One region of the Parafrigoribacterium soli genome, then DNA from elsewhere that is predicted to be linked to it. Evidence: predicted binding sites of a transcription regulator. Region 1 holds the regulator's gene; each other region holds the start of a gene.
What was found. The regulator HrcA, encoded in region 1, represses chaperone genes, less so after heat shock. The targets are predictions, from matches to a motif close to TTNGCACTCGNNNNNNNCGAGTGCNAA.
Positions count from the first base shown of each region.

Region 2: groES (co-chaperone GroES) is a predicted target of HrcA. The motif match lies at 8,646-8,672, and genes of this name have one in related genera.
Region 3: ABUA37_RS04015 (Hsp20/alpha crystallin family protein) is a predicted target of HrcA. The motif match lies at 6,972-6,998, and genes of this name have one in related genera.

Region 1 covers NZ_JBELNZ010000005.1:24,064-32,378, forward strand. Annotated here, with positions in the region: gene ybeY (rRNA maturation RNase YbeY) at 1-334, opposite strand, end outside; gene ABUA37_RS14285 (PhoH family protein) at 331-1,314, opposite strand; gene ABUA37_RS14290 (histidine triad nucleotide-binding protein) at 1,403-1,756, opposite strand; gene ABUA37_RS14295 (DMT family transporter) at 1,761-2,756, opposite strand; gene ABUA37_RS14300 (LysR family transcriptional regulator) at 2,828-3,721, shown strand; gene ABUA37_RS14305 (16S rRNA (uracil(1498)-N(3))-methyltransferase) at 3,737-4,465, opposite strand; gene dnaJ (molecular chaperone DnaJ) at 4,648-5,754, opposite strand; gene hrcA (heat-inducible transcriptional repressor HrcA) at 5,829-6,851, opposite strand; gene ABUA37_RS14320 (DUF4870 domain-containing protein) at 7,070-7,462, shown strand; gene ABUA37_RS14325 (DUF4870 domain-containing protein) at 7,520-7,891, shown strand; gene hemW (radical SAM family heme chaperone HemW) at 7,888-8,315, opposite strand, start outside.
Region 2 covers NZ_JBELNZ010000003.1:60,116-70,567, reverse strand. Annotated here, with positions in the region: gene glmS (glutamine--fructose-6-phosphate transaminase (isomerizing)) at 1-1,688, shown strand, start outside; gene ABUA37_RS08520 (holo-ACP synthase) at 1,693-2,064, shown strand; gene alr (alanine racemase) at 2,061-3,179, shown strand; gene tsaE (tRNA (adenosine(37)-N6)-threonylcarbamoyltransferase complex ATPase subunit type 1 TsaE) at 3,176-3,670, shown strand; gene ABUA37_RS08505 (AAA family ATPase) at 3,689-4,414, opposite strand; gene tsaB (tRNA (adenosine(37)-N6)-threonylcarbamoyltransferase complex dimerization subunit type 1 TsaB) at 4,486-5,235, shown strand; gene rimI (ribosomal protein S18-alanine N-acetyltransferase) at 5,232-5,720, shown strand; gene tsaD (tRNA (adenosine(37)-N6)-threonylcarbamoyltransferase complex transferase subunit TsaD) at 5,717-6,760, shown strand; gene ABUA37_RS08485 (hypothetical protein) at 6,861-7,208, shown strand; gene ABUA37_RS08480 (THUMP-like domain-containing protein) at 7,301-8,527, opposite strand; gene groES (co-chaperone GroES) at 8,755-9,051, shown strand; gene rarD (EamA family transporter RarD) at 9,137-10,072, shown strand; gene ABUA37_RS08465 (ABC transporter substrate-binding protein) at 10,094-10,452, shown strand, end outside.
Region 3 covers NZ_JBELNZ010000001.1:815,629-826,080, forward strand. Annotated here, with positions in the region: gene purU (formyltetrahydrofolate deformylase) at 1-536, shown strand, start outside; gene ABUA37_RS03985 (YrdB family protein) at 616-1,020, shown strand; gene nagA (N-acetylglucosamine-6-phosphate deacetylase) at 1,017-2,168, shown strand; gene ABUA37_RS03995 (glucosamine-6-phosphate deaminase) at 2,434-3,204, opposite strand; gene ABUA37_RS04000 (ROK family transcriptional regulator) at 3,232-4,407, opposite strand; gene ABUA37_RS04005 (ROK family protein) at 4,404-5,357, opposite strand; gene nagZ (beta-N-acetylhexosaminidase) at 5,354-6,799, opposite strand; gene ABUA37_RS04015 (Hsp20/alpha crystallin family protein) at 7,089-7,520, shown strand; gene ABUA37_RS04020 (TIGR01777 family oxidoreductase) at 7,598-8,956, opposite strand; gene ABUA37_RS04025 (pyrimidine dimer DNA glycosylase/endonuclease V) at 9,030-9,464, shown strand; gene ABUA37_RS04030 (MarR family winged helix-turn-helix transcriptional regulator) at 9,490-10,080, opposite strand; gene idi (isopentenyl-diphosphate Delta-isomerase) at 10,162-10,452, shown strand, end outside.

The sequences.
Region 1 (8,315 bases):
GGAGCAGTTCGTCGAGCGTCGAGTGCCCGGCCTCCTCGGCCTGGGCGATCGCCACCTGCGGGCAGAGCACGATGTCACCGAGGAGTCCGGCGGGGCTCAGCGCGTCTTCGGTGCCGGGGCGAAGCTCGTCCATGGGAAAGCTGAGCACATCCGTGGGGCCCGGCTCGTCCATCCACTGCACGTGGAGCTGTTCCATGGCCGCCTCGTCGACGAGCACGATCGCGAGTTCGGCATCCGGATGCACGTGGAGCTGATCGAGCGCGAAGATGGCCAGCCGCTGCAGAGCGGCCTCGTCCACCGGAACCGAAGACTCGTTGTTGACCTCGACGCTCATGCCGTCGGACCCTCCTGGTTGCGGCGCTGCTCGCGCTCGAAGCGCTTCGCCTGACGTTCCGCATCGTACTTCGTGTAGGCGTCGACGATCTGGCCGACGAGGTTGTGGCGAACGACGTCGTCGCTCGTGAGCCTGGAGAAGTGGATCTCGTCGACGCCGCCGAGCACGCTCGTCACGAGTTGAAGTCCGCTCGCGCCCGCGGGCAGGTCGATCTGGGTGATGTCGCCGGTGACGACCATCTTCGAGCCGAATCCGAGCCTCGTGAGGAACATCTTCATCTGCTCGGGCGACGTGTTCTGCGCCTCGTCGAGCACGATGAACGCGTCGTTGAGCGTGCGACCGCGCATGTAGGCGAGCGGCGCGACCTCGATCGTTCCCGTCGCCAGGAGCTTCGGCACGACCTCCGGGTCCATCATTTCGCCGAGCGCGTCGTAGAGCGGACGGAGGTACGGGTCGATCTTGTCGGTGAGGGTGCCCGGCAGGTAGCCGAGCCGCTCCCCTGCCTCGACCGCGGGGCGCGTGAGGATGATGCGGTTGACCTCTTTGCGCTGGAGCGCCTGCACGGCCTTGGCCATCGCGAGGTAGGTCTTGCCGGTTCCCGCCGGGCCGATGCCAAACACGATGGTGTTCTGGTCGATCGCGTCGACGTAGTCCTTCTGCCCGAGGGTCTTCGGGCGGATGCTCTTGCCACGGCTCGTGAGGATCGCCTGGCTCAGCAGCTCCGCCGGGCTCGCTCGCGGGTCGTTCCGCAGGATCTTGGCGGACTCGGCCACGCTACGCTCGTCGACGTCTCGCTCTCCGGCGACCCCGTCCCCGCGGATCATGGTCACCAGCTCCTCGACGAGTCTCACTGCCGAGCGCACCTGTTCGGCGTCCCCGGCGAGCGTGATCTCGTTGCCCCGCACCGCAACCTCGACGAGCGGGAACTGCCGCTCGATCACCTTCAGCAGGCGATCATGGGTGCCGAGGAGCCGCACCATCGCCACGTCTTCGACCCGCAACTGCACCCGCGTCGACGACGTGCTCTGCGCTGCGCCGGTGTCTGCGGTGTCCCGTTCGGGTACTGAACTACTGGGCAAGAGTGCCTTCCTGAAGAGTTCCGCCGAGAACGTGGGCGTGAACGTGAAAAACGGTCTGTCCGGCGCTTTCGCCGGTGTTGAAGACCAAACGGTATTCGCCGCCGGAATGTTCCGCCGCGAGGCTCTGTGCGGTCGCGACCACCTCGGCGAGCAGCGCGGGATCGCCCGCGGCGAGCTCGGCCACGTTGGCATACCGATCGGTCTTCGGCACGACGAGCAGGTGCACCGGGGCCTGCGGGGCGATGTCGCGGAACGAGATGATGCGATCGCTTTCGAAGACGATGTCGGCCGGAATTTCGCGCGCGATGATGCGGGTGAAGATCGACGGGTTCTCGGCTGACATGCACTTAGCTTAAACGACTGGGCTCGAGCGAAGGCGGCCGTTCGCCCTCAGCAGTATTGCGCGACGCACCGCGCTCGCGGTGGCGCTGCTCGATCCTCCTCCCCCAGAACGTTCCGATGAGCACGAGCGCGACTCCGCACCATCCGGTCGGGTCGAGGTGTTCTCTCGCGATGCCGACACCGATGACGGTCGCCCACAGGGGTTCCGTGCCGAGCAACAGGCTCACCCGCGCGGGCGAAGTGCGCCGCACGGCCCACATCTGCACGAAGAACGCGAACACCGTGCAGACCACCACGAGGTAGACGAACAGTGCCCACTGCGCGGCGCTGAGCGTGGCGACATATGACGGCATGGACTGCCTCAGGAACGACGACCCCACGCAGAACAGCAGGGCGCAGGTGCCGAGCTGCACGGTCGTGAGCATGCGCGTGTTGAGCGGCGCACGGCCGCGGTCGCCCTCGGTCAGTCGGTGCATCGTCACGACATGAATGGCCCGGATGACCGCGGCAGCCAGGATCAGCACGTCGCCGACACTGGGCGCCTGGAACGCCCCCACGCCGGCCAGGAGGGCCACCCCGACCACGGCGACAATGGCCGCGACGAAGAAGCTGCCCGGTAGGCGGCGACGAGTCACGATCGATTCGAGGATGGGGGTGAACACGACGGTGAGGCTGATGATCAGGCCCGCATTCGTGGCCGAGGTATGGGCGACGCCGAAGGTCTCGCACGCGAAGACCGCGGCCAGCAGCACGCCGAGAATGACGCCGACGCGCAACTCTCGCCTCGCCTGTCCCGCGGGCGCTCGCACCCTACTGCGCGTCCGCCCCACCCCGACGACGACACCCATGATGACCGCGGCGAGCAGCATGCGCGCGGCGAGGAGCGCGAGCACCGACGACGGACTCACGAGTTCCTTCGTGACGAGGTAGGTCGAGCCCCAGGATGCCGCCACGACGAGCAGGAGAAGGTCGACGCGGAAACGGCTGAGGAGCGAAGTCACTCCCCCATCGTGCGGTCGCGGATAGCTAAGCACAAGGGAGCGATTTCGGGCCTATGGATTAGTTTGGACTAATGGAATTGGGTCAGCTCCGGGCGCTTCGCGAGCTACGGGATCGCGGGAGCATTGCCGCGGTCGCCGCCTCGCTGCACGTCACGCCGTCATCCGTCTCGCAGCAGCTCACCGCCCTGCAGCGCGGCTCGAGCGTGCCGCTCACCAGGCGCGAGGGTCGACGCACCGTGCTCACGGATGCGGGGCTCGCGCTGGCTGCGGCCGCCGTGGGCGTCGAAGTGGCGCTCGCGAAGGCCAGGCAGGCGGTGCGGGACTTCCAGACCGAACCGGCCGGCACCGTCTCAGTCGCGGCGTTCACGAGCGCGGGATCCGCGCTCGTCGCACCGCTGCTCACCGAGTTCGCCGACGCCGATGGAACGCGGCTGGCCCTGAGCGACGAGGATGTCGCCCAGGACGACTTCCCCGCCCTCACCGCGAGGCACGATCTGGTCGTCGCACACCGGCTCGCAGGCAGTGCACCCTGGCCGCAGTCCGTGTCGGTCGAACCGCTGCTGTTCGAACCGCTCGACGTCGCTATCGGCGTCGGGCATCCGCTGTCGGGCCACCGCTCACTGACACCGGAGGACTTGCGGGGCGAAAGCTGGGTGGCCGTGCACGACGGATTTCCCCTCGAGGGCGCGCTCGCCTCCCTGCTTTCCTCGAGCGAGGTGCGGATCGCGCATCGGATCAACGAGTTCTCCACGGCCGCGGCCGTCGTCGCGGCGAGCGGATGCCTCGCGCTCATGCCGCGCTACACACCCGAGCACCACCCTGGCGTCAGACTCATACCGCTGGAGCAACCGCTGCTCGGCCGTCAGATCGACTGCCTTGCCCGTCCGGAAACACTCGAACGCGCGAACGTGCAACTCGTTCTTTCCCGGCTGAGGTCGATGGCGGCGACGCTCACGCAGCGCTGAATCAGTCCGGCGCTCTTACCAGCGGCCGAGTCGCGAGTTGAGCACGGCGATCGCGGCGGGACCCGCGGTGGAGGTGCGCAGCACTGGACCGCCGAGTTTCCAGGCGGATGCCCCTGCCGCGGTCAGTCGCGCCAGCTCGGCATCCGAGATCCCGCCCTCCGGCCCCACCACCAGCACGATGTCGCGTCCGTCGGGTTCGAGGGCACTGAGTGGCTGCTGCGCGGTCGGGTCGAGCACGATCATCCGCGCCTCAGCCGCCAGCGCGCAGAGCACCGCCGTCGAGGCGAGGTCGCCCACCTCGGGAATCCAGGGTCGCAGGGACTGCTTGGTCGCCTCCCGCACGATGGCAGACCACCGCCGGTGACCCTTGGCGACCTTATTGCCCTCCCACTTGACGATCGAACGCTGCGCCGCCCACGGGATAACGCCGTCGACACCGAGCTCAGTTGCCTGCTGCACGGCGTACTCGTCGCGATCGCCCTTCGCGAGCGCCTGGGCGAGCCAGATCGCGGGGCTCGCCGCCGGCGTTTCGGCGACCGTCGCCACCTCGACGACGAATTCGGAGATCTCGGCCGAGACGATCTCCCCGGTCGCGACGAGCCCGGCACCGTTGCCGATCGAGATCGATTCGCCGACCGCCAGGCGACTCACCGTGACCGCGTGCCGCGCCTCGGCGCCCGTCACGGAGACCCGTTCGCCCACGACGGCAGCCACCAGCTCGTCGCTCAGATAGAAGTGCGCCACGTCTCAACTCTCCCAGATCTCGCCCCGCCCAGAAGCACCTCTCCGGTCCCCTGATTTCGGAAATTCAGGACATTGGTCGCGCCGCGACGCTTTCGCCCCTACAGTGACGGCGCGGAAGCGCAGCCACTCGCGCCATAGTCCTGAATTTCCGAAAGGGCCAGGCGAAGGCGGGAGCCGGTGCGTCAGATGTTGAGGAAGCGGTCGCGCAGCTTCTGGAAGAGGCCCTGCTGGAAGTGGGTCAGCGTGGGAGCGGCCTGCTTGCGGGAGCCGGCGAACTGCTTGATCAACTCCTGCTCCTTGCCGCTGAGCTTCGTCGGTGTCGTCACCTGCACGCCGATCTTGAGGTCGCCGCGGCCGTTGCCACGCAGGCGCGTGACGCCCCGATCCTTCACCGTGATCACCTCGGCGCTCTGCGTGCCGGGCTTGATCTCGACCGAGACCTCGCCGTCGAGCGTCTTGAGCGTGGTCTTGGTGCCGAGGATCGCATCCGTCATCTGCACCTCGAGCGTCGCCAACAGGTCGTCGCCATTGCGGCTGAAGACATCGTGGTGGCGCACCTTGATCTCCAGGTAGAGGTCGCCGTTGGGGCCACCCGCCGGGCCGACCTCGCCCTGCGAGGGCATCTGGAGGCGAAGTCCGGTGTCCACGCCGGCGGGGATGTCGACGGGGATGGTGCGGCGGGCGCGCACGCGGCCCTGGCCCTGGCAGGTGGGGCACGGGTTCGGGATGACGGTGCCGTAGCCGCGGCAGGTGCCGCAGGGGCTCGAGGTCATGACGTTTCCGAGGAGGCTTCGAACGGTGCGCTGGATCTGGCCAGTGCCCTGGCAGATGTCGCAGGTGACGGGCTGCGTGCCGGGCGCGCAGCACGAGCCGCCACAGGTCTCACACAGCACGGCCGTGTCGACCTCGACGTCCCGGCGGGTGCCGAACACGATGTCGTCGAGGTCGACCTCGACGCGGATGAGGGCGTCCTGTCCGCGCTCACGGCGCGACCGCGGTCCCGACCTTCGGCCGCCGCCCCCGCCGAAGAACGTCTCGAAGATGTCGCCGAAGCCGCCGAAGTTCGCACCTCCACCGAAGCCCGCCTGCGGCCCGAGGTCATACTGCTGGCGCTCGTTCGGATCGGACAGCACGTCGTAGGCGTGCGTGACGAGCTTGAACTTCTCGGATGCCTCCGCGCTCGGGTTCACGTCGGGGTGCAGCTCCCGGGCAAGTCGGCGGTATGCCTTCTTGATCTGCTCGGGGGTCGCGTCCCGCTCGACGCCCAGAACCTCATAGTGGTCTGCCAATGTCATTCCTCAGTCTTGTCGTGTGCGGTCGGCCGGAGCCGGCTCAGTGCAGTGCGGATGCGCGAAGCGACGAGCTAGTCGTCGCCCAGCAGCCGCGAAAGATATCGTGCGACGGCCCTGACCGCCGCAATGTTGTTCGAGTAGTCCATGCGCGTCGGGCCGAGCACCCCGAGCCGCGCGAGGCCATCACCGGTCGAGGTGTATCCGGTGGCCAGCACGGAGGTCTCCGCGAGGCCGAATGATGCGTTCTCGCTGCCGATGCTCACCGAGAATCCGTTCTGGTCCGGCTCCATCTCGCCGAAGAGCCGCAAGAGGGTGACCTGCTCCTCGATCGCCTCGAGCACGGGGTAGATGCTTCCGCTGAAGTCCTCTTCCGTGCGCACGAGGTTCGCGGCCCCCGCCATGAGCAGCCGCTCCTGCCGGTTCGCCAGCACCTGCTCGGCAAGAGCGGACGCGACCTGCTGCACCGTCTCGGCGCGGTCGGTCTCAAACTGGTCGCCGAACGCCGAAAGCTTCTCGACGGCATCGCTGAGCCCGAGGCCCCCGATCGCGGCGTTGAGCCGGGTGCGCAACTCGGCGAGGAACTCGTCATCCAGTTCCTCGCTCACGTCGAGCAGGCGCTGCTCGACCCGGCCGGAGTCAGTGATCAGCACCGTCATCATGCGCGTGGCGGCAAGCCTGACGAGTTCGACATGACGGATGCGCGACCGCGTGAGCGAGGGATACTGCACGAGAGCGACGTGGTGCGTCAGCTGCGAGAGCAGCCGAACCGTGCGGCCGAGCACCTCGTCGAGATCCGCGGACTGGCCGAGGAAGATCTCGATGGCCTGCCGCTGTGCGGGACTGAGCGGTCGCAGGTCAGCAAGCTGGTTGACAAAGACGCGGTACCCCTTATCCGTGGGGATACGGCCGGACGAGGTGTGCGGCGCGGCGATCAGTTCTTCGTCTTCGAGCAACGCCATGTCGTTGCGGATGGTCGCCGCAGACACCCCGAAGGAGTGGCGGTCGACGATCGATTTCGAGCCGACCGGCTCACGGGACGCCACGTAGTCCTGCACGATCACTCGCAGAACCTCGAGGCTGCGATCGGAAACCATGTCGCGTCCTCTCTTCACTGCGCACTGCGGTTGGCACTCAACCACTTCGACTGCTAATTGTATCGCGACACGCGCCCCCGGAGGGCATTGCGTGGCCGTGGCCGTGGGCAGTACCTTATGCATGTGTTGGCACCGCGCCCCAGAATGGGGGCCCGGTCGATGACTCCCAAGTCTCTCCTGCTCCCGGGACGGACCCGCTTACCTGAAAGGCAATGCAGATGACTGACCCAACCCCGCAGCCGGCAGCCCCTCAGCCCGCAGCGCCACTCACCGCCTCAGACGACAAGCTGTGGGCCTCGCTCGCCCACTTCGGCGGCATCCTCTCCATTCTCCCCTCGCTCATCATCTTCCTGGTCTTCAAGGACCGCGGCGCCCTGACCCGTCAGGAGTCGAAGGAGGCGCTGAACTGGCAGATCACCTGGCTCGCGGTTGACATCATTTCCTTCATCATCGGGATGGCCACGATCTGGTTTGGTGTCGGCTTCTTCTTCCTCACCGTCATCCCGTGGATCCTGTACATCGCGAACGTGGTGTTCTCCATCCTCGGCGGCGTGAAGGTCAACAGCGGCGGCGCCTACCGGTACCCGGTCTCCGTGCGGCTCATCAAGTAGCAGGCGTTCGGAAGGGGCGGGAGCGTGGCTCCCGCCCCTTCTTGGTTTAATGGGTCAATGACCGACTCAACGCCACCGACCAACCCCTACCGGGGATCGACACCTCTCAGTGCCGCAGACGAGAAACTGTGGGCGACCCTCGTGCATGTCGGCGGGATCTTCTTTCACATTCTGCCGTCGCTGATCGGCTACCTGATCCTCAAGGAGCGCGGGCCGTTCATCCGGCAGCACACCGCGAGCGCGCTCAACTTCCAGCTGACGCTGATCATCGCCTACATCGTCGGAGCGATCACGACAATCCTGCTCATCGGTGTCGTCATCCTCCTCGCGGCGGTCGTGGCGAACGTCGTGTTCAGCATCCTCGCGGCGATCGCCGCAAACCGTGGCGAGAGCTACGTGTACCCGCTCGCGATCCGGTTCGCCAGCTAGGTCAGCCTGCGAACGACGGCGTCGGCGAGCAGCCTGCCGCGCAGGGTCAGCTCGATCCTTCCGCGAATGGCCGCCGCGCCGTCGATCAGCTCGTCGGCGATGAGACCGGCGACTGCCGCGCGTGCCTCCTGGGGCAGGACGGCGATCGGAAGGCCCTCGCGGATCCGGCTCTGCAGCAGCACGCGCTCGACCCGCCGCGTCTCTGCATCGAGCACCTCGCGGCCGGCACCGGGCGACTCGCCTGCGGCGATGCGTTCGGCGTAGGCAGCGGGATGCTTGACATTCCACCAGCGCACCCCGCCCACGTGGCTGTGCGCCCCTGGGCCGATGCCCCACCAGTCGTGTCCCTGCCAGTAGGCGAGGTTGTGACGCGAGACGAACTCGGGCGAGGTGGCCCAGTTGCTCACCTCGTACCAGTCGTATC
Region 2 (10,452 bases), on a different contig from region 1:
CCGACGATCTTGCGGCATCCCCGATCGTCGAGGGCGGCACGGGAATCGGGCACACCCGCTGGGCGACGCACGGCGGACCGAACGACCAGAACGCGCATCCGCACCTCGGCGACAACGGCAAGCTCGCGCTCATCCACAACGGCATCATCGAGAACTTCGCCGAGCTCAAGGCCGAACTGCTCGCCGCGCACCCCGACACCGTGTTCACGAGCGAGACCGACACCGAGGTCGCGGCCCTGCTCGTCGGCCTCGAATACCAGAAGACGGGCGACCTGTCGGAGGCCCTGCGCAACGTCGTCGGCCGACTGCACGGCGCATTCACCCTGCTCGTGCTGCACAAGGACCAGCCCGGTGTGGTGGTCGGCGCACGCCGCAATTCACCGCTCGTGATCGGGCTCGGCGACGGCGAGAACTTCCTCGGCTCGGATGTCGCGGCCTTCGTCGAGCACACCCGCCGCGGCGTGGCGATCGGCCAGGACCAGATCGTGACCATCACCGCGGATGCCGTGACCGTCACCGACTTCGACGGCGTGCCCGTCGTCGCAGAAGAGTTCACCGTGGACTGGGATGCCGCCGCCGCCGAGAAGGGCGGCTGGTCGAGCTTCATGGCGAAGGAGATCAGCGAGGAGCCCGAGGCTATCGCGAAGACGTTGCTCGGCCGGGTCGTGGACGGCGCCGTGACGCTGAGCGAACTCGACGGCCTCGACGACGCGCTGCGCGAGATCGACCGGGTCGTCATCCTGGGCTGTGGAACCGCCGCATACTCCGGCATGCTCGGCAAGTACGCCATCGAGAAGTGGGCACGGATTCCCGTGGAGGTCGAGCTCTCGCACGAGTTCCGCTACCGCGACCCCGTGATCGACGCGCGCACCCTCGTCGTCTCGATCAGCCAGTCGGGCGAGACCATGGACACGTTGATGGCGGTCAAGTACGCCATTGACGGCGGTGCGCGCACGCTCTCGATCTGCAACACGCAGGGTGCGACGATCGCCCGTGAGTCCGATGCCGTCATCTACACGCACGCGGGGCCCGAAGTCGCCGTGGCCTCCACCAAGGCGTTCGTCGCCCAGGTAGCCGCGTTGTACCTGCTCGGCCTGCACTTGGCGAGCGTGCGCGGCACGCTTTCGGCGGGCGAGATCTCGGGTCTGGCCGGCGAGCTGCAGGCCCTGCCCGCGCAGCTCGAGACGGTGCTCGAGCAGCACGACGCCATCAAGCAACTCGCGGGGTGGATGACCGACGCGCGCTCGGTGCTCTTCCTCGGTCGCCACGCGGGCTATCCGGTTGCGCTCGAGGGGGCCCTGAAGCTCAAGGAACTCGCGTACATCCACGCCGAGGGCTTCGCCGCCGGCGAGTTGAAGCACGGCCCGATCGCGCTGATCGAGCCCGGTCAGCCCGTGTTCGTCATCGTGCCGAGCCCGCGAGCCACCGACTCCCTGCACAAGAAGGTCGTCTCGAACATCCAGGAGATTCGTGCTCGTGGTGCTCGCGTGCTCGCGATCGCAGAGCAGGGAGACGTCGCGGTGCTGCCATACGCCGACGAGGTGATCGTGATCCCGCTCGCCTCCACCCTGTTCGAACCACTGCTTGCTGTGGCGCCGCTGCAGATCTTCGCGATGGAGCTCGCGGCGGCCAAGGGCCTCGATGTTGACCAGCCGCGCAATCTGGCCAAGTCCGTGACCGTGGAGTAACGCGGTGATCGTCGGCATCGGGGTTGACGTGGTGGACATCGCCAGGTTCGAGCGAGCCGCCGACCGCACGCCCAAGCTCCTCCCGCGCCTGTTCGCTGAGAGCGAACGGATGGATGGCGATCGTGAGCGTCCGTTGCGTTCACTGGCCGCGCGCTTCGGCGCGAAGGAGGCCCTCATCAAGGCGCTCGGAAGCGCCGCCGGGGTGCACTGGCACGACATCCAGGTGGTCTCGGACGGACAGCGAAACCCGTCGTTTTCGATCACGGGCGAGCTCGCGGATGTGGTGGCCGAGCGCGGAATCACGACCATGCACCTGTCGATGAGCCACGATGCCGGAGTGGCGATCGCCTACGTGATCGCGGAGAGCCTGCCGTGACGGGCGAGCAACGCCCGTTCCGCGAGGCGCTCGTTGACCTCGGCGCCATCGCTCACAACGTTCGGTTGTTGCGGGAGGCCGCCGGTGGAGCGATCGTCATGGCCGTGGTCAAGTCGAACGGCTACGGACACGGAGCGGTGCGCGTTGCGCGCGCCGCGCTCGACAGCGGTGCGGAGTGGCTCGGCGTCGCCGACCTCACGGAGGCGGGCGAGCTTCGCGACGCCGGCATCGACGCCCCGCTGCTCGCCTGGCTGCACCCTCCCGGGCAGGACTTCGAGGGCGCGGTCGCCGCGGGAATCGATATCGGTGTCAGCTATCGTGAGCAGCTTGACCGGGTGGCCGCGACATCCGGCATCGCCTCGGTTCATCTCAAGGTCGACACCGGCCTGAGCCGCAACGGCGCGGACCGGCCGCAGTGGCGAGAGCTGTTCGAGGCCGCGGCGGATCACGAACGGCGCGGCCGGCTGCGGGTGCGAGGCATCTGGAGTCACCTCGCGAACGCGGGTGAGGCCGAGGATCGTGCGCAGGTCGAGGCCTTCGAGCAGGCGATCGAGCTCGCCCGGGACGCCGGCCTCACGCCTGAGCTCCTGCACATCGCGTCGACCGCGGCGACGCTTCGACGGCCCGAGGCACGCTTCTCGATGGTGCGACTCGGCATCGGGATGTACGGACTGTCACCCTTCGACGACGTCACCTCGGTGGCGCTCGGCCTTCGCCCCGCGATGCAACTGACCGCTCAGATCGCCGCGGTCAAGCACGTTCCGGCCGGTTCGGGCATCTCCTATGACTACGCCTATCGCACCGCGGTCGACAGTACTCTCGCGCTCGTGCCGATCGGCTACGGTGACGGGATTCCGCGCTCGGCATCCGGCAGCGCGCCCGTGTTGATCAATGGCAGCACCTACCGCGTCGCTGGTCGCATCGCGATGGACCAGTTCGTGCTCGACCTAGGCTCCGACGCGGATGTCGTGGCCATGGGCGACCGCGCCGTGCTGTTCGGCGACCCGGCCACCGGCGTGCCGAGCGTGGACGACTGGGCGGCCGCCGCGGGCACCATCAACCACGAGATCGTGTGCAGGCTCGGCAGGCGCATCGAGCGCAGGTACCGCTCATGACCACGATGACGATCGCCACGCCGGAAGACATGGCGGTGCTCGGGGCGCGCATTGCGGCCGAACTGCGCGCCGGTGACCTGGTCGCGCTCAACGGAGAGCTCGGCGCCGGCAAGACGACGCTCACCCGCGGTCTCGGAGCCGCGCTCGGCGTGCGCGGCACGGTGACGAGTCCCACCTTCGTGCTTGCGCGCACCCACCAGCGCGACTCCGGGGAGCCACCTCTCGTGCACGTCGACGCGTACCGGCTGTCGAGCCCCGCGGAACTGGACGATCTCGACATCGACTATGCGGCATCCATCGTCGTCGTGGAATGGGCGGCCGGGATGCTCGACGGACTCACCGAGGACTGGCTCGAGCTGTCGATAGCGCGGCCGACCGGCGGCGACGCCCCGGCCGAGTTTGACGAAGCGGATGACGATGTGCCGGAGCCGCGGGAGGTCACGATCACCGCTCACGGTGCTCGCTGGGCGGGCGTCTCCTTCGCATCCTGACGCAGGCCCCGGCTCTCTCTAACGCTCTCCGCCGCGGATGTGCCGCTGCGGGGCGGCAAGGAACGAGCGCCAGCTCATCACGAGTTCCGATTCCGTCCACGGCGTCGGGCGGAACCCCCAGTCGCCGACCTCGAGAATGGTCGCGCCGGGCAGCGCGGCGAGCACCGGCGAATGGGTCGACATGATCACCTGCGAGCGGCCGTCTTCGAGAGCCTCGGCGAGCATCCGCACCAGCCGCAGGCATCCGTTGAACGACAGCGCAGCCTCGGGCTCATCGAGCACCCAGAACCCCACACCCCGGAACTTCGACTCGACGAGCGACAGAAATGATTCGCCGTGCGAAAGCTCGTGGAAGACGGGCTCCGGCCCCTGCCCCGGGTTCTGCTCCAGATAGGTGAAGAGACCGTGGGCGGTCTCGCCTCGCAGGAAGTACCCGCGGCGCGTGGCGCCGGCATTGCGCACGAGGGTCACGTGCTCCCGCAACTCCGACTCGCTCGGCCGGGTGGACAGGCGCGCGCCCGTCGAGCCTCCCTCCGGCGAGAGACCGAAGGCACCCGCGATGGCCTCGACGAGCGTCGACTTTCCCGATCCGTTCTCCCCGACGAGAATCGTCGCCTGGCCGAGTTCGAGACCGTCGTCGAGAAGCTGGCGAACCGCCGGGATCGTGCAGGGCCACCTCGAGCGGTCGAGCTCGGACCCCGGCGGGCACGTCACCTCGCGGATCGGGAAGAGGTCGTCGCGCATGCTGCCATCCTCGCAGCACCTTCCGACGCCGGGCGACAGCGGCGACCGGCGCGAGCGGGGATACTTGAGGGGTGCTTCTCGCGATCGATACCTCGGCTGGAACGAGTGTCGCCGTCGTCGACCGTGAGCGCGGCGTGCTCGCCGAACGGGGAGAAGCCGACACGCGCCGGCATGCCGAAGTCATTGGCGAGTTGATCGCCGAGTGCCTGAGAGAGGCGGATGTCCCGGTAACCGCCCTATCCGGTGTAGCCGTGGGCATGGGGCCAGGTCCGTTCACAGGACTGCGGGTCGGCATCGCGGCTGCGCAGGCCTTCGCGCTCGGCGCGGGTAAGCCCGTCGTGCGGATCGTGAGCCACGACGCGATCGCCTTCGAGCGCTACGCCGCCGGGGACAGCGGTCCCCTGCTTGTCGTGACGGATGCGCGTCGCAGGGAGGTCTACTGGTCCACGTACAGCGGCGCCGACGAGCTCGGGCTGCCGGTGCGGGCGTCGGGGCCGGGACTCGCGCGCCCCGAGAACCTCGCGACCGAGGTGCCGGGGTTCGAGAGTTACCGCGGGGCCGGCGACGCCGCTTCGCTCCCCACCGGCACGGCCGCCCGATTCTCCGAATCGTTCGGAACCGGCGCTGTGAGCCCAGGCTCAGCGACCGCGGCCCATTCGTTCCCTGAGCTTGTCGAAGGGAACCTGGTCTCCGCGGCATCCCTCGGTCTGCTCGCCGAGGCCATGTACCTGCACGGCCGCCCGTTCGCCGGCAAAGATGCGCTTTACCTGCGCTCGCCCGACGTCACCCTCTCCGCGGGCCCGAAGCGGGTGACCGGATGACCTGGCAGCTGCGACGCGCAACGCCCGCCGATCTCGACGCGATCATGCTGCTCGAGACGAGCATCTTCACCACGGATGCCTGGTCGCCCGAAAGCATGCGCTCCGAGCTTGCGAGCGCCCACACCTACTATCTCGTCGCCGAGCGGCTGGACGATGCGAACATCGTCGGCTACGCCGGACTGCTCGCCCCGCGAGGCGCTCACGACGGCGAGATCCAGACGATCGCCGTGGCGGAATCCGCGAGGCGAGGCGGCCTCGGTCGCACGTTCATCCGGTCTCTCGTCGCGGAGGCGCGGACGCGCGGGGCCAGCCGGGTGTTCCTCGAGGTGCGCGCCGATAACGCCGGCGCCCAGCGGCTCTACGAGAGCCTCGGCTTCGCTGCCATCGCCGAGCGGCCCGGCTACTACCAACCAGACAATGTGGACGCCATCGTGATGAAACTCGACATTCCCGAACCCGTGTTGCGGCCCGCGGTGGGCGCATGAGTGCGCTCGTGCTCGGCATCGAGACGAGCTGCGACGAGACCGGAGTGGGCATCGTGCTGGGGCGCGAGTTGCTCGCGAATGTCATCGCGTCATCCATGGAGGAACACGCTCGCTATGGCGGCGTGGTTCCTGAGATCGCCGCCCGGGCCCACCTCGAGGCGCTGACGCCGACGCTCGAGGCTGCGCTCGCCGAGGCGGGCGTGACACTGCAGCAGCTCGACGCGATCGCCGTGACGAGCGGGCCCGGTCTCTCTGGCGCGCTCATGGTGGGTGTTGGCGCTGCGAAGGCGCTCGCCGTGGCACTCGACAAGCCTCTCTACGCCGTGAATCACCTCGTCGGCCACGTCGGCGCGGACGTGCTCTCGACGGCCGGCCCGATCGAGTATCCGACGGTCGCGCTCCTCGTCTCCGGCGGTCACACCTCGCTGCTTCTCGTGCGCGACCTCGTCTCCGACGTCGAACTGCTCGGCGAGACCATCGATGACGCGGCGGGCGAGGCCTTCGACAAGGTCGCGAGACTGCTTGGGCTGCCCTACCCCGGCGGACCGCAGATCGATCGCGCGGCGGTCGGCGGCGACCCCGCCGCCATCCGTTTCCCACGCGGGCTCTCAAAGCCCAAGGACCTCGCCGAACACCGCTACGACTTCTCGTTCTCGGGCCTGAAGACGGCGGTTGCCAGGTACGTCGAGAAGCTGCGCGACGCGGGCGAAGAAGTGCCCATGGCGGATGTCGCGGCCGGCTTCCGCGAGGCCGTCGCCGACGTGCTCCTCAGCAAGGCTCTCGCGGCCTGCGCCGACCTCGGGGTGCCGCGCCTGCTGCTCGGCGGCGGAGTCATTGCCAACGCCCGACTGCGCCAGCTGGCCGAAGAGCGGTGCGCCGCCGCGGGCGTCGACCTGCGCATCCCGCCGCTGTCGCTGTGCACCGACAATGGCGCAATGATTGCGGCGCTCGCCGCCCAACTCGTGGAGGCGGGGTACCCGCCGTCCGCGCTCGACTTCCCGGCCGACTCCACCCTCCCGGTGACCGCAATTCAGGCCTGAACGGCCTTTCGACACAGGCCGCGGGTGGATTGACACCCCTTCGGGTGGCTGTCACTATTGCATCGCCGAATGTATGTTCCCTACGATCCTGGAGTTCGCTATGTCCGATCAGATTCCTGCTGCACCCACCCCGCCGCCGGCCTCACCCTACGGCGCCCCGACTCCCGGCGCGGGCCCCAAGCAGACCCTCAGCCTCACGTCCTTCATCCTCGGTCTCGCCGGCCTCGTCTTCAGCTGGGTGCCGATCCTCGGCTTCCTCGCCTCGCTCGCCGCGATCATCATCGGTTTCATCGCCAAGGGCAAGGAACCGGGCGCGCCGAAGTGGATGTGGCTCGTCGGCGTGATCGCCGGTTTCGTCGCCGTCGTCATCAGCCTGATCGTGCTCATCCTCTTCTTTGTGAGCATCGCGATCCTCGCGTCGGTACCTGGATCGATCCACTCGTACTGATCTCGAACTGAATGGAGAGACCCGGGCCATCGGCCCGGGTCTCTATGTTTTTCGGGTGCGCGTGCTTGTGGGTGCCGTTCGCTCAGACGCGCTCAGACGCGCTCGGCCAGCAATGCCACGTGCCGTCCCGCCACACGCGTCAGGATGAGCGTGGCTGAGGCGCGCCCCTTCGGGGACAGGCGCTTGCGCAACTGGGCCGGGTCGACATCCACGCGCCGTTTCTTGATCTCGAGCCTGCCGATGCCGCGCGCACTCAGCTCGCGCCGCAGCAACTTTTCGTCGAACGGAAACTGCTCGAGAACGCGGAAGCAGCTCGCGAACGGTGTCTCGATCGCCGTGCCGGAGCTCAGGTACGCGATGCCGTCGCTCACCATCGACGCGCCGAGCCTTCGTCCGAGTTCCCCGATCAGGCGCGCGCGGATCACGGCACCGTCTGGCTCGTAGAGGTATTCGCCGAGCTCGCCGGTCTCCACGTCCTCGCTGTCGGCATCGGCGCTGAGCTCGGCTGTGCCGTGATCTCCCAGCACGAGAGCAGAACGACGGATGCGGGGCCTCGCGACCGCGCCGAACCAGAGTCCCAGCTCCACGACCTCGTGGTCCACCGAGATCCACTGCGCCTCCGCGTCGCTCGGAATCAGCTCCCGATCCACGCCTGGCCCGAGCTTGACGCCGGTCGGAACGCGCTCGGCGAGGGCGAAGGCGAAATCGAGCGAGGGGGAGAAGTCGGCCGGATCGGTGATGCGAGCGCTGTGCTGATGGCCGGCCGCGCGCCTGGCGGGGTCGAGGTACACGCCGTCGAAAGCCTCCGGGATCGCGTCGAGCGGGTCTGCGTGGCTGCTGCCGTCCGGGCGGAACGCGGCGACATCCGCGTTCACGACGGCCGCATTCGGCCACGGCGCCAGGTTGTAGGCGGCGATAGCCGCGGTCACCTCGTCGATCTCCACCGCGGTGACCTGGAGGTCGAGCGCGGCCATGGCCAGCGCATCCGCCCCGATGCCGCAGCCGAGATCGGCGATGCGACTCAGCCCGGCCGCCTGGAATCGTCCCGCGTGCAGTGCGGCCACCCGCAGTCTGGTCGCCTGCTCAAGCCCCGCCTCGGTGAACAGCATGCGGCCGGCGAAAGGGCCGAATTTCCCGGATGCGCGCGCCCGCAGCTTCGACTGGCTGAGCACGCTCGCGACGAGGCCGGGCGAGTGGCCGGCCTTGCGCAGCTCGCTGACCGAGCGCAGCACATCCGTCGTCGACTCGTACGGCGGCAGCGAATCGAGCAGCCGCAGACCATCGGCAGTCAGCAACTCGACCAACTCGCTCGTCTCCATCCGCTCATTCTGCCTGTTCTGGTCCCCTCTCGATCTCCCGCATGAAGGAGTGGAGCGCTCCCACGCGACGGCACTCCCCGCAAACACGGGTGAGCGGATGCGCGACCCGCGGCGGAGTCTGGCACTCCGATTGCGAGAGTGCTAATCGACCGGTACAGTAGTTCTGGCACACTCGCAGTGAGAGTGCTAACCCAAGTTTTCGAAGTTTTGAGAAAGAAGAGGTCAACGTGGCAGTCTCCATCAAGCCGCTCGAGGATCGCATTGTCATCAAACAGGTCGAGGCCGAGCAGACCACTGCTTCCGGTCTCGTCATTCCTGACACCGCGAAGGAGAAGCCCCAGGAGGGCGAGGTCGTCGCGGTAGGCCCAGGCCGCATCGACGACAACGGCAACCGCGTTCCGCTCGACATCGCGGTTGGCGACAAGGTCATCTACTCCAAGTACGGCGGAACCGAGGTCAAGTACGGCGGCGAGGACCTGCTGGTCCTGTCCGCTCGCGACGTGCTCGCCGTGGTCGTTCGCTAGTAGTTCTTCACCGAAGGCCCGCCCGGGAAACCGGGCGGGCCTTCGTGGTTCTTCGGGGCCGAAAGAACGGAGTAACGTTTTCAGGATGCCGCCAGCGACACCCAGCCCAGCCACGGCATCCGCGCACGAGCGCTCTGGCATCTTCTTCGCCGTCGCCGCCTTCGCGATGTGGGGCGCGTTCCCCGCATACTTTCTGCTGCTGCGCCCGGCCGGTGCGTTCGAGATCGTCGACTGGCGGGTGCTCTTCTCGCTCGGGTTCTGCCTGATCGTCATCACGATCACGCGCACCTGGCCGGCGCTCGGCGCCATCGTGCGGCAGCCACGCCAGTTGTTCATGCTCGCGCTCGCAGCCGTGCTCATCTTCATCAACTGGGAGGTCTACGTCTGGGCCGTGCTCGCCGGGCACGTGGTCGAGACCGCGCTCGGCTACTTCATCAATCCGATCGTGACGGTGCTGCTCGGGGTCGTGCTGCTGCGCGAACGACTCCGGATGGCGCAGTGGGCGGCCGTGGGCATCAGCGCAATCGCCGTGCTCATCCTCGCGATCGGATACGGCTCCTTCCCGTGGGTCGCCCTCAGCCTCGCGTTCTCCTTCGGCCTCTACGGCCTCGTCAAGAAGCGGGTCGGTCCGCAGGTCGATGCGCTGAGTGGACTCACGCTGGAGACGTCCTGGCTCGTCCCCCTCGCGGTGGTACAGCTCGTCTTCGTGCAGTTCGACACCGGTCTCTCCTTCGGCCACGGCTTTGGGCACAGCCTGCTGCTGCTGAGCGCCGGCATCGTCACCGCGCTGCCGCTCCTCGCATTCGCGGCCGCCGCGCGCAGGCTGCCCCTCGTCTACATGGGGCTCATCCAGTACCTCACCCCCGTGCTGCAGTTCGTGTTCGGCGCGTTCGTGCTGCACGAGGCGATGCCCACGGAGCGCTGGGTCGGTTTCGGTCTCGTGTGGCTCGCGCTCATCGTGTTGAGCGTCGACCTCATCGTCACCGGCCGTGCCCGTCGCGCCTCAGCGCTGCCCGCCTGAGGCTTCGGTAGTGTTCCGAGGGTGAACTCCGGCACCCGAAGGCTCGGCATGGCTCGTCTCGCCGCTGCCGTCGCCGCGGTCGCCGCATTATCGCTGGCTCTAGCCGCCTGCGCGCCCGAGCCCAAGCCCGTGAAGACCAGCCCACCACCGACGGTCGCCGCGCCGAGCGGAGACGGCATCCTTCGCATCGGAACGCTCTTCCCCACGACGGGCACGGCATCCTTCATCGGCCCGGCGCAGGTGGCCGGCGTCGAGGTCGCGGTCAAGGAGATCAACCTGGCCGGTGGCGTGCTGGGCAAGCCCGTCGAGGTGCTCCACCGCGACTCGGGCGATGCATCCACGACTACCGCCGAAACGTCGTTCGCCGACCTCGTCGCGAA
Region 3 (10,452 bases), on a different contig from region 1:
CGAGAGCTGGCCAGCTCCCCGTGGAGCTGCCGCTCGTGCTGAGCAACCACCCCGACCTCGGCGGGCTCGCCGAGTTCTACGGCGTGCCGTTCGAGGCCCACGAGGTGCGGTCGCCCGAGCAGAAGCGCGCCTTCGAGGCGCGAGCGCTGGATGCGGTGCGGGAGCACGACATCGAGTTGGTCGTTCTCGCCCGGTACATGCAGATTCTCTCGCCGGAGTTCTGCGCGAGGCTGGCCGGCCGCATCATCAATATCCACCACTCCTTCCTGCCCGGATTCAAGGGTGCAAACCCGTACAAGCAGGCGCATGAGCGCGGCGTCAAGCTCATCGGCGCTACAGCGCACTTCGTGACGAGCGACCTCGACGAGGGGCCGATCATCGAGCAGAACGTGGTGCGCGTCGATCACTCGCGCACCGCATCCGAACTCGTCGCGATCGGTCAGGACGAGGAGTCGCGCTCGCTCACCCAGGCGGTGAAGTGGTTCGCGGAAGGCAGGGTGCTGCTCGACGGCGCCCGCACCATCATCTTCACCTAGGCGCCGCGGCCCTTCGACGGGCTCAGAGGACGCACGGTCGCTGAGCTCGTCGAAGCGCCGCCCTCGGTAGGGTTGCAGGGTGCCACAGAATTCGCAGGATGCGAGCCCACCCACGGCAGACCGGCGACCGACATTCACACTCGGCCCCAACGACATCCTGCGGTTTCTGCTCGAACTGTTCGCCCTCTTCTCACTCGGCTATTGGGGATACCTGGCCTGGCCGTTCCCGTGGCCCGGCATTCTGTTCATGCTCGGCGCCCCGCTCTTCGCCGCGATCGTGTGGGGCCTGTTTCGTTCGCCGAAGGCCGTGTTCCCGCTCGACCCGGTGGGCAAGGCACTCGTCGAGATTCTCGTGATGGGCTCGGCCGCCGCGGCCTGGTTCATGCTCGGCTATCCGATCGTGGGTGCCATCTTCGGCATCATCGCGGCGATCAGCGGCATCATCAACGGCAGGGTCGAGATCTCCAGGGAGTCCAGTTCATGACCATCCTCTTTCACAGCGCGCGCAAGCTCGATGCGGCGGGCCAGGTCGACGGTTTCTGGATGCTCGTCGACGGTGATCGCATCGTGCGCACCGGGTCCGGCCCGGCCGAGACGACGGATGCCTGGACGGTCGCGACCGAACGCGTCGACGTCGCCGGGCACTGGTTGGTGCCCGGCTTCATTGACATCCACTGCCACGGTGGCGGCGGATACGCCTTCGACGAGGGAGGCGATTCGATCGCCCCGGCACTCGCGGCACATCGCGCGCACGGCACCACTCGATCCGTGCTGAGCCTCGTCACGAACCCGCTCGCGAACCTGCGCGAGAGCCTCGCGACCATTGCCGAGCTGGCGAAGTCCGACCCCCTGGTGCTCGGTTCCCACCTCGAGGGGCCCTTCCTGGCCGAGGGCAGGCGCGGCGCGCACAACCCCGACTACCTGCGGGAGCCCCAGCCCTACGAACTGGAGGAGCTGATCGCGGCGAGCGCGGGAACGCTGCGCCAGATCACCCTGGCCCCCGAGCTGCCGGGCGCAATGGAGTCGATCGACGTGCTCGTCGAGCTCGGCATCACGGTCGCCGTCGGCCACACCGAGGCGAGCTTCGAGCAGGCGCAAGAGGCGTTCTCGCGGGGCGCGAGGCTGCTGACGCACGCGTTCAATGCCATGGCGGGCATCCACCACCGCAAGCCCGGCCCGGTCATCGCCGCTTTTGAGGACGACCGCGTCACGCTCGAACTGATTCTCGACGGCCTCCACGTGCATCCGGATGTCGCCGCCGTCGCGTTCGCGTCGGCGCCCCACCGCGTCGCGCTGGTGACGGATGCGATGGCCGCTGCGGCGTCGAGCGACGGTGACTACCGCTTGGGCTCGCTGAACGTCACGGTGAAGGATGGCCTCGCGCTGTTGTCGGGCACGGACACGATCGCCGGCTCGACGCTGACGCAGGATGCCGCCCTGCGCTGTGCGATCGAGAGGGCTCGGGTGACGCCCGCCCATGCCGTCGAAGCGCTGACTCTCACCCCCGCGCGGGTGCTCGGCATCGAGCACGAGTTCGGCTATCTGAAGCAGGGCTATGCGGCCGATGCCGTGTTGCTCGGTCACGAGTGGCAGGTCAGCTCGGTCTGGGCGGCGGGTCGCCAGCTCAGCTGACACCGATCGCTGAGCCTGTCGAAGCGGGTCGAGCACACGGTTTCGATACGCTCGCTGGCGCTCGCTACTCAAGCCGCCTTCGCCGCCTCTCGCGTGCGTAGAACAGGACCAGATGCGACACGCCGGATGCAACGGCCCGGCGTCACCGCGTGTCGCACGAGCTCCTGTTTAACGCACGCGGGTTGACTAGGCCGCCCGCGGCCGTATCGAAACCAAGGGCCGGCATCGATACACTCGCTGCGCGAGCACTCGACCAGCGGGACAGCTACACGGCCTCCCAGGCGGGCTTGTTCGCCCAGGCATAGCGGTAGTAGTCGAGGTTGGCCAGCCGCGAGGCAGCGGCCTCGTCCACGATCACGGTCACGTGCGGGTGGAACTGAATCGCGGAGCCCGGCGCGCTCGAGGTGACCGGTCCCTCGACGGCCGCGGCAATCGCATCCGCCTTGCCCTCGCCGAACGCGAGCAGCAGCAGGTGCCTGGCACGGCGGATGGTGCCGAGTCCCTGCGTGATGCAGTTCACGGGCACGTCGTCGATCGAGTCGAAGAAGCGGGCGTTGTCGGCGCGAGTCTGCTGGGTGAGCGTCTTCACCCTGGTGAGCGATTCGAACGATGATCCCGGCTCGTTGAAGCCGATGTGGCCGTCGGTGCCGATGCCGAGGATCTGCACGTCCACTCCCCCGGCCTCGACGATGGCCCGCTCGTAGCTCTCTCCGGCCTGCTCGATCGGCCCGCGGTCGGCCGGGACTCGCACGAGCTCGGGGGGGAGTCCGAGCGGTTCGACGACGTCACGCCAGATCACCGAGCGATAGCTCTCGGGATGCCCGGCTGGCAGTCCCACGTACTCGTCGAGCGCGAAGCCGCGCACCCGCGAGAGGTCCGCCCCACGCGCGGCAAGCGCACGGTAGACCGTGAGCGGCGTTGATCCCGTTGCCAGGCCGAGCACGGCATCCGGCTTTCGCGCAACGAGATCAAGGATGACGTCGGCCGCAAGCTCGCCCGCGGCGGCCTGGCTCTCGAGAACGACTATTTCTGGCACTGGTGGCTCCTTGCTGTGGTGGGTGGATCAGGAAAAGCCGAGTTGTCTGGAGAGCACCGCCGCGGCGGCCCCGCGCAGCACGATGTCGTCGCCGAGCGTGCTCATGCGCAAGGTGAGTTGGCCGCTGAAGGCGGCCATGGTGCGGGCACGCAGGGTGGCGTCGGCCGCCTCGATGAGCGCTCCGTCGAGGTAGCTCGCGGGGCCGCTCAGCACGATCTCGTCGAGATCGAGCACGCCGACGATGGGCGCGAGTGCGATTCCGAGGCGCCGCCCGGCTTCGCGCAGAACCTCGTCGCGGGCGGCGGATGTCGCGCTCACCTCGAGCTTCGCCTGCAGCCTCGGGATGGCCAGCCAGGTTTCCAGGCAGCCGGACTTTCCGCAGCGGCACGGCTCGCCATCCGGATCGACGACGACGTGCCCGATCTCGCCCGCAGCATGGTGGCTCCCGAAAAGCTGCCCCCCGCCGAGCACGAGGCCAGAACCGACGCCCTGCCCGACGGTGACCACCATCAGATCGCCCCGCGCCTCACCGAAGCTGTGCTCTGCGAGCACCGCCGCATTCGCGTCGTTCATCACCGCGACGGGAAGGGAGAACTGCTCGGCGAGCCTGGCCTGAAGCGGCTCGTGCTGCCAGCCCAGGTTCGGTGCGCTCAGCACGGTTCCCGACGCATCAACGATGCCAGGTGAACCGACTCCGATGCCGAGGATGGGCGCCGACACCGCACCGATAAGGCCCTCGACGAGCGCGAAACTGCGCTCGATCGCGGCGGCTCCGCCCTCAGGCACACCGTTCGGCAGCGGCAGTTCCGACTCGTGCAGCACGGTGCCGGCAAGATCCAGCACCGCGCCCCGGAACACCGAGTGACCACCGAGGTCGATGCCGATGATGTTGAAGGAGGCACGGTCGATGTCGAGCAGAATGGCGGGTTTGCCGCGCTGCACGCTCTCGCTCGGCGGCGTCTCCCGCGGCCCGAGCTCGACGACGAGCCCGTCCGCCATGAGTTCGGCCACCAGGTCGGAAACCGTGACGCGCGTCAGGCCGGTGCTGCGCGCGACATCCGCTCTGCTCTGCCTGCCCGAGCCGTAGAGCGTCTGCAGCACGAGCGCGCGGTTGTGCACCCTGGCGTGTTCCGGCAGCACCTTCTCCGAGGGACGCAGGAGCCTCCCGGCGGTCCTCGCCGCGGTCACGTCCTTGGCGCTCATCCCAACGCCTCCCGGCCGCCTACCGCCGCCTTGCCGGCGAGCGCCGCACCGAGCGCGGCCACGGGTGAGCCGAGCGGCACGAGGCTGACCCGTTCCGGCAGATCGAGCGAGGCGATGAAGGGTGACGCGCTCGCCCACCCGCTCAGCACGGACTGAATGGGGCTGAGCAACCGCTCGCCGAGAGAGCTCAGGCCGCCCCCAATGACGACGAGATCGACGCCGAGGCTCAGGATGAGGATGCGCACGGCCACCGCGGTGTTCTCGATCAGCCTGTCCCGCACCTCGATCGCGAGCGGCACGCCCGCCTCGGCGGCGTCGAAAAGTTCGGTCACCGGGTACGGATGCTCGCTCGGCCACTGCCGGGCAACGGCCGAACCCGAGGCGAGCGTCTCGAGGCAGCCGCGCTGTCCGCAACTGCAGATCACGCCATTCGGGTCGACCGGAATGTGCCCGATCTCTCCGGCGGTGCCGCGCGAACCACGCCAGAGCTCGCCGTCTAGCACGATGCCCGCGGCCAGGCCCGTCCCGAGGTTGAGATACGCCATCGAACCGGGAACCTCTTGGGTGAGGTCGAGCAGGCTCCATGCACCGAGCGCGGCGGCGTTCACGTCGTTCTCCACGCGCACCGGAACGCCAAACACCGCAGACAGCCCCGGCCCGAGATCGAGCCCGGCAACACCGAGGTTCACCGCGTGCGCGACTCGTCCGGCTTCCGCATCGACCGAACCGGGAATGCCGACGCCGATGGACGCGAAGCTGCCCGCCTCCACTCCGACGAGGCCGGCGAGCGCCGACACGGCGGCGCTCGCATTGCCGAGCACCGCATCCGCGCCCATGCCCGTCGGCAGGCGCACCTCCTGCAGCACGCGGCCGCTCTCGTCGACCACGACACCGTGCACCTTGGTACCACCGATGTCGAGCCCGACGAGCATCCGGCCGTCGGGGTTCACGACTGCACCGCGTTCAACCAGGCGAGAAGCGCCTGCCCCACGTGGCGCGAAGCGCCAAAGGTCGCGACGTCGGCGTAGGCCCGGTCGTCTGCAGGCCACCCGAGGTCGACGACGACGACATCCGGATGCTGCTGCCGCAGCTGATCGATGTAGGTCCGCACCCAGGGGTAGCGGTGGTTGTCGCGACCGAGCACCACCGGCTGGAGTCCCGCAGGCAGCTCGGGCAGCGCACCCTCGCGCACCGGCAGTGTCTCGGCTCCCGCGGCGTCCGCTCCCCACGTGGAGACGCCGACGGCGATGTTCGCCTCGGTCTGAATTGAGAGGAGCACGCGCTCGGCACGCACCGTGACGCCGGGCCTCACATCGAAGGCGGCGATGGTGCGCTCCAGCGGGAAGACGGGTTCGTCAATCGCGGGAATGGGGATGCGCTCGGCCTCGACCGCGAGCCCCGCGGCGAGCGCGGCGACGCGAGCCATGGCATCCGCCAACCGCCCGTCGGCGAGTCGGCCGTTGCTCACCGCATCGGTGATCGCCCACTCGATGGCGTCGAGCTGTTCCTCGGTGTTGTCTGTGCCGATGCACAGCAGGTCGCAGCCCGCGGCAAGTGCGAGCACCGCGGCCCCGGGAATTCCGACCTCGCCACTCGCGCCCTTCATGTCGAGGGCGTCGGAGACGATCACGCCCGCGAAGCCGAGTTCCTCGCGCAGCAGCTGCTGCAGGATGCGGCGGGAGAAGGTTGCGGGCGCGTCCGGGTCGAGCTGCGGCATGAGGATGTGCGAGGTCATGATTGAGCGCGCCCCAGCAGCGATCGATGCCCGGAACGGCAGCAGTTCCCGCTCGCGCAGCCGTTCGAGCGGCAGGTCAACGACGGGCAATGCGAGGTGTGAGTCGGCGGAGGTGTCGCCGTGACCCGGAAAGTGCTTCGCGCTCGTGGCCGTGCCGGTGCGCTCGAGTCCGCGCACCCAGGCCGCACTGTGCCTCGCGACCAGTGCTGGGTCGGAACCGAAGCTGCGCACACCGATGACGGGATTGTTCGCGTTCGAATTGATGTCGACATCCGGAGCGAAGTCGAGGTTGCAGCCGCTCTGCCGAAGTTGCCAGCCGATCGAGCGCGCGACGCTCTCGGTGTAGGCGACATCGTCGATGCGGCCGAGCACGGCGTTGCCCGGGTAGGGCGAACCGCTGTCGTGATAGAGCCGCGTGACGTCGCCGCCCTCCTCGTCGATCGCGATGAGCGCCGCGGGGTTTGCCCGACGGATGCTGGCGGTGAGCTCTCGAAGCTGCTCGCGCGAGACGATGTTGCCGCCGAAGATGCAGACGCCGGCGAGCCCGTCGCGCAGCCGCCGCTCGAGCCACTCGGGCAGTGTCGTGCCGACGAAGCCCGGCAGCAGCACCGCCGCCGCGTTCACTCGACCGGATGAGCCGGACTGGGACTCTCGCATGGCTTTAGTAAAGCGTACAAACAAAATGCCTGCAATCCTTTTCCCGCCCAAATGAAGGAGTCGCCGCCGAGGATCCACGCATTCCGGGAGGGAGCTCGGCGTGGGAGGGCTCCACTCCTTCATTTGGACAGCGCAGGGCGCGGGTGGGAGCAAAAACCGCGCGCGAAACACGTTGGCACTCTCAGAGGGAGAGTGCTAACATTTTCCGTAGTTGAGCGTATGTGACTCAACTTATGAACCGACGATGAAGTGACGCCGAGAGGCGCACGACGTGAAGGAGTTGATGAAAATGGCAATGTTGTTCGATCCATTCCGTGAGCTGGACCGCGTCGCCGCGAACCTGCTCGACACGAGGCAGGGTCCCCGTCTCATGCCCATCGATCTGTATCGGGATGGTGACCACTACATCCTGAGCGCAGACCTGCCCGGAATTGACCCGGGTTCGGTTGACGTAGACATCGACGGACAGCTGCTCACCATCCGCGCCGAGCGCACCGCGCACAGCGAGGACGGCGTGAAGTGGCTCGCCCACGAACGTCCGAGCGGCAGCTTCCTGCGCCAGCTCAACCTCGGCGACGGCATCGACACCGAGAACATCAGCGCGAACTACGACAACGGTGTGCTGAGCGTCATGATCCCGATGAGCGCCAAGGCCATGCCGCGCAAGGTCGCGATCAGCTCAAACGGCACCGCCGAGAAACCGGTCGAAGTCACCGCGTAGACAGCGGAACGCAACGCAAGGGCCGCGCCTGGGGAACAATCCCGGGCGCGGCCCTTCGCCTCGGACCCGTCAGGAGGTCACCGGATGATTCTGCCGAGCTGGTGACGAAGGGAGCCCTCGAGAGTCGGCTGGCGAAAGTGGTGTCCGGCGCCTTCGAGCTTGGTCGGCACAACGCGCTGGTCGGCCTCGGCGAGTTCGGTCGAACCCTCCTCCCCCAGAAGGATCCGCGGTCCAAAAGTGGGCACGGGAAGCAGCGCCGGCCTGCGCATCACTCGGCCCAGCGTGCGCGTGTATTCGGCGTTGCGCACCGCGGCGGGCGCGACCGCGTTGATCGGACCGGACATGCCCGTGTCGACGAGCGCGCGGTGATAGACATCGACGAGATCCTCGAGATCTATCCACGACAACCACTGGCGCCCATCGGAGATCGGGCCGCCGAGGCCCGCGGCGAACAGGGGCCGGAACAGGCGAAGGGTTCCGCCGCGGGCCGCCTGCACGATTCCCGTGCGGATCGAACTCACGCGAATCCCGGCCTCCATCGCGGGCCTGGTTGCGGCCTCCCACTCGGCCACGACATCCGCCAGAAAGCCAGCGCCCTGACCGCTGTCCTCGCTCAACACTTCATCGCCGCGATCGGCACCGTAGTAGCCGATGGCGGAGGCGACCACCAGAACCTTCGGGCCGTCGGATGCGGCGGCCGCGAGCTCTGCCAGACGGGCGGTCGGAGCGATCCGGCTCTGACGAATCGCCTTCTTATGGCTCTCGGTAAACCTGCCGGCGATCGACTCACCGGCGAGGTGGATGAGCGCGTCGACTCCGTCGAGTAGCCCCGCGTCGGGGTGCATGGGGTCCCAGTGCCGCTCATCCGCACCTCCTGCGACCCCGCGAACGAGCCGGATCACGCGGTGGCCACCGGTCGTGAGGAAGGCCGAGAGTGCCGAGCCCACCAGGCCACTCGAGCCCGTCATCGCGATGGTCAGGGCTTGCACCCCGAGGCTCGCGGCCCACCGATGGGCCGCGAGATCATCGGCAAGCTGGCGGTGCCGATAGACGAACATGGGCCGAAGCGCTCTCGACCCCACGGGGGTGTCGACTCGATCGGTCACCCGGGTAGTCGTCTCTGACTCCGCGGCAAACTCGTGACTGTGACGCCACTTCAGCGCGGCGCGAACCGGGAGGGACGCGAGCCCATCCACTCCGATGGTGTCGACAAAGCGGCGGGGCGGGTCGTAGCCATCCGGATCGTGTCGCGACACCCAGGTGAGGCCGCCGGGCAGTCCAAGCACCGCCTCGCCGTCCCTGAGCGAGGTGGTCTCGAGCAGGACTTTCGCGGGTTGCCACGGCGGCGCCAACCTCGCGAACGCACCGGGCCTCGCGTGCCAGGCGAAGACCTCATCGATCGGTGACTCAACGATGCTCGAGTGTGTGATGGACATCCGAAGCACATCCCTTCGATGCTCGCATGATGGCCGAACGGGAATCCCGTAAACGGTCGCTAGTGTGGTGCCGGTGAGACTCTGGTCCGTGCATCCGCAGTATTTCGATCGGCAAGCCCTGACGGCCTGTTGGCGCGAGGCGCTGCTGGCACAGGCCGTGCTGGCCGGCACGACGAAGGGATACCGACAGCATCCGCAGTTGACGAGATTTCGGGACCAGGCGGCGCCGGACGCGGCTATCGCGCGCTTTCTCGGCGGAATAGCCGACGAAGCGGATGCCCGTGGCTACAGCTTCACCCGGAGCAAGATTCTCGTGCGCGCCGAGGCGGTGCCGCCGATCCCCGTGACGATCGGCCAACTCGAGTACGAGTGGGCGCACCTGAGGGGAAAGCTCGCGAAACGAAGCCCGGCGGTCGCCGAGCGCTGGGCCGACCTGAACGAGCCTCTGCCGCATCCACTGTTCACCGTGGTCGATGGTCCGATCGCTCCGTGGGAGCGACCGGGCTAAGCGCGCCGGGGAAGCGCGCGGGCGGCTAGTGCGCGGCCGCCGGCGCATGCGCTGTCGCCACCGGAGGCTCCTGCACCTCGGTCGTGTTGCTGAGGTTGTCGAGAAAGCGAATGACGACCTCGCGTTCGTCCGGAGTGAGATCCGCTGCCACGTCGAAGCGGCGGGCGTGCGTGCGCCCCACGGTGTCGCGCACCTGCTCATGCGTGTGCTGCGTGATGGTGATCATGAGCGCGCGTCGATCGCTGGGATGAGGTGAGCGCTCGATGTGCCCGGCGGCGGTCAAGCGGTCGAGGAGCTTGGTGGTCGAGGCGCTGGAGATCGCAAGGTGCTCCGCGAGATTGCCCGGCGTCGCGATCAGCCCCTCGTTCTTACAGATCACGAGAAAACGCAGCGCCTTCATGTCGTTTTCGTTCAGCTTCATGTGGTTTCTGGAACTGAGGCTCATTCTCTGCTCGGCCTCGCGCCACCGCCGAATCGATTGCAGCACGCGCACGATCTGGGAGATCTCCGCATCGTCCATGCCGGAGTAGTCGACGAGTTCCTGCTTGGGATCGACGACCCGGGGGTCGAGAATGACCCCTTCCACGCGACGAGGGATGTTGGCCGGTTCCACCATGGTGCTATCGTATCCGGAAAGATAAAGCTTGCTAAGCTATTTATTAGCTATGCTAGGTAAATATTCAGAGAGGGGGTTCAGATGGCTACCGCGAGCGATACCGAAGACGTCGAGCTTCTCGATGCGAACGGGGAGACGATCGGTCTCACCAGCCAGGCGAGCGTGCACGGACCGGACACTCCTCTGCACCTCGCCTTCTCGGGTTACGTGTTCAACGCGCGCGGCGAGGTCCTCATCACGCGGCGTGCCAGCACCAGGGCACGCTGGCCCGGAGTGTGGAGCAATTCCTTCTGCGGGCATCCGGCGCCAGCGGAGACGCTCGCGAGCGCGGTACGCCGCAGAGCGGCCTACGAGGTGGGCCTCGACCTGACC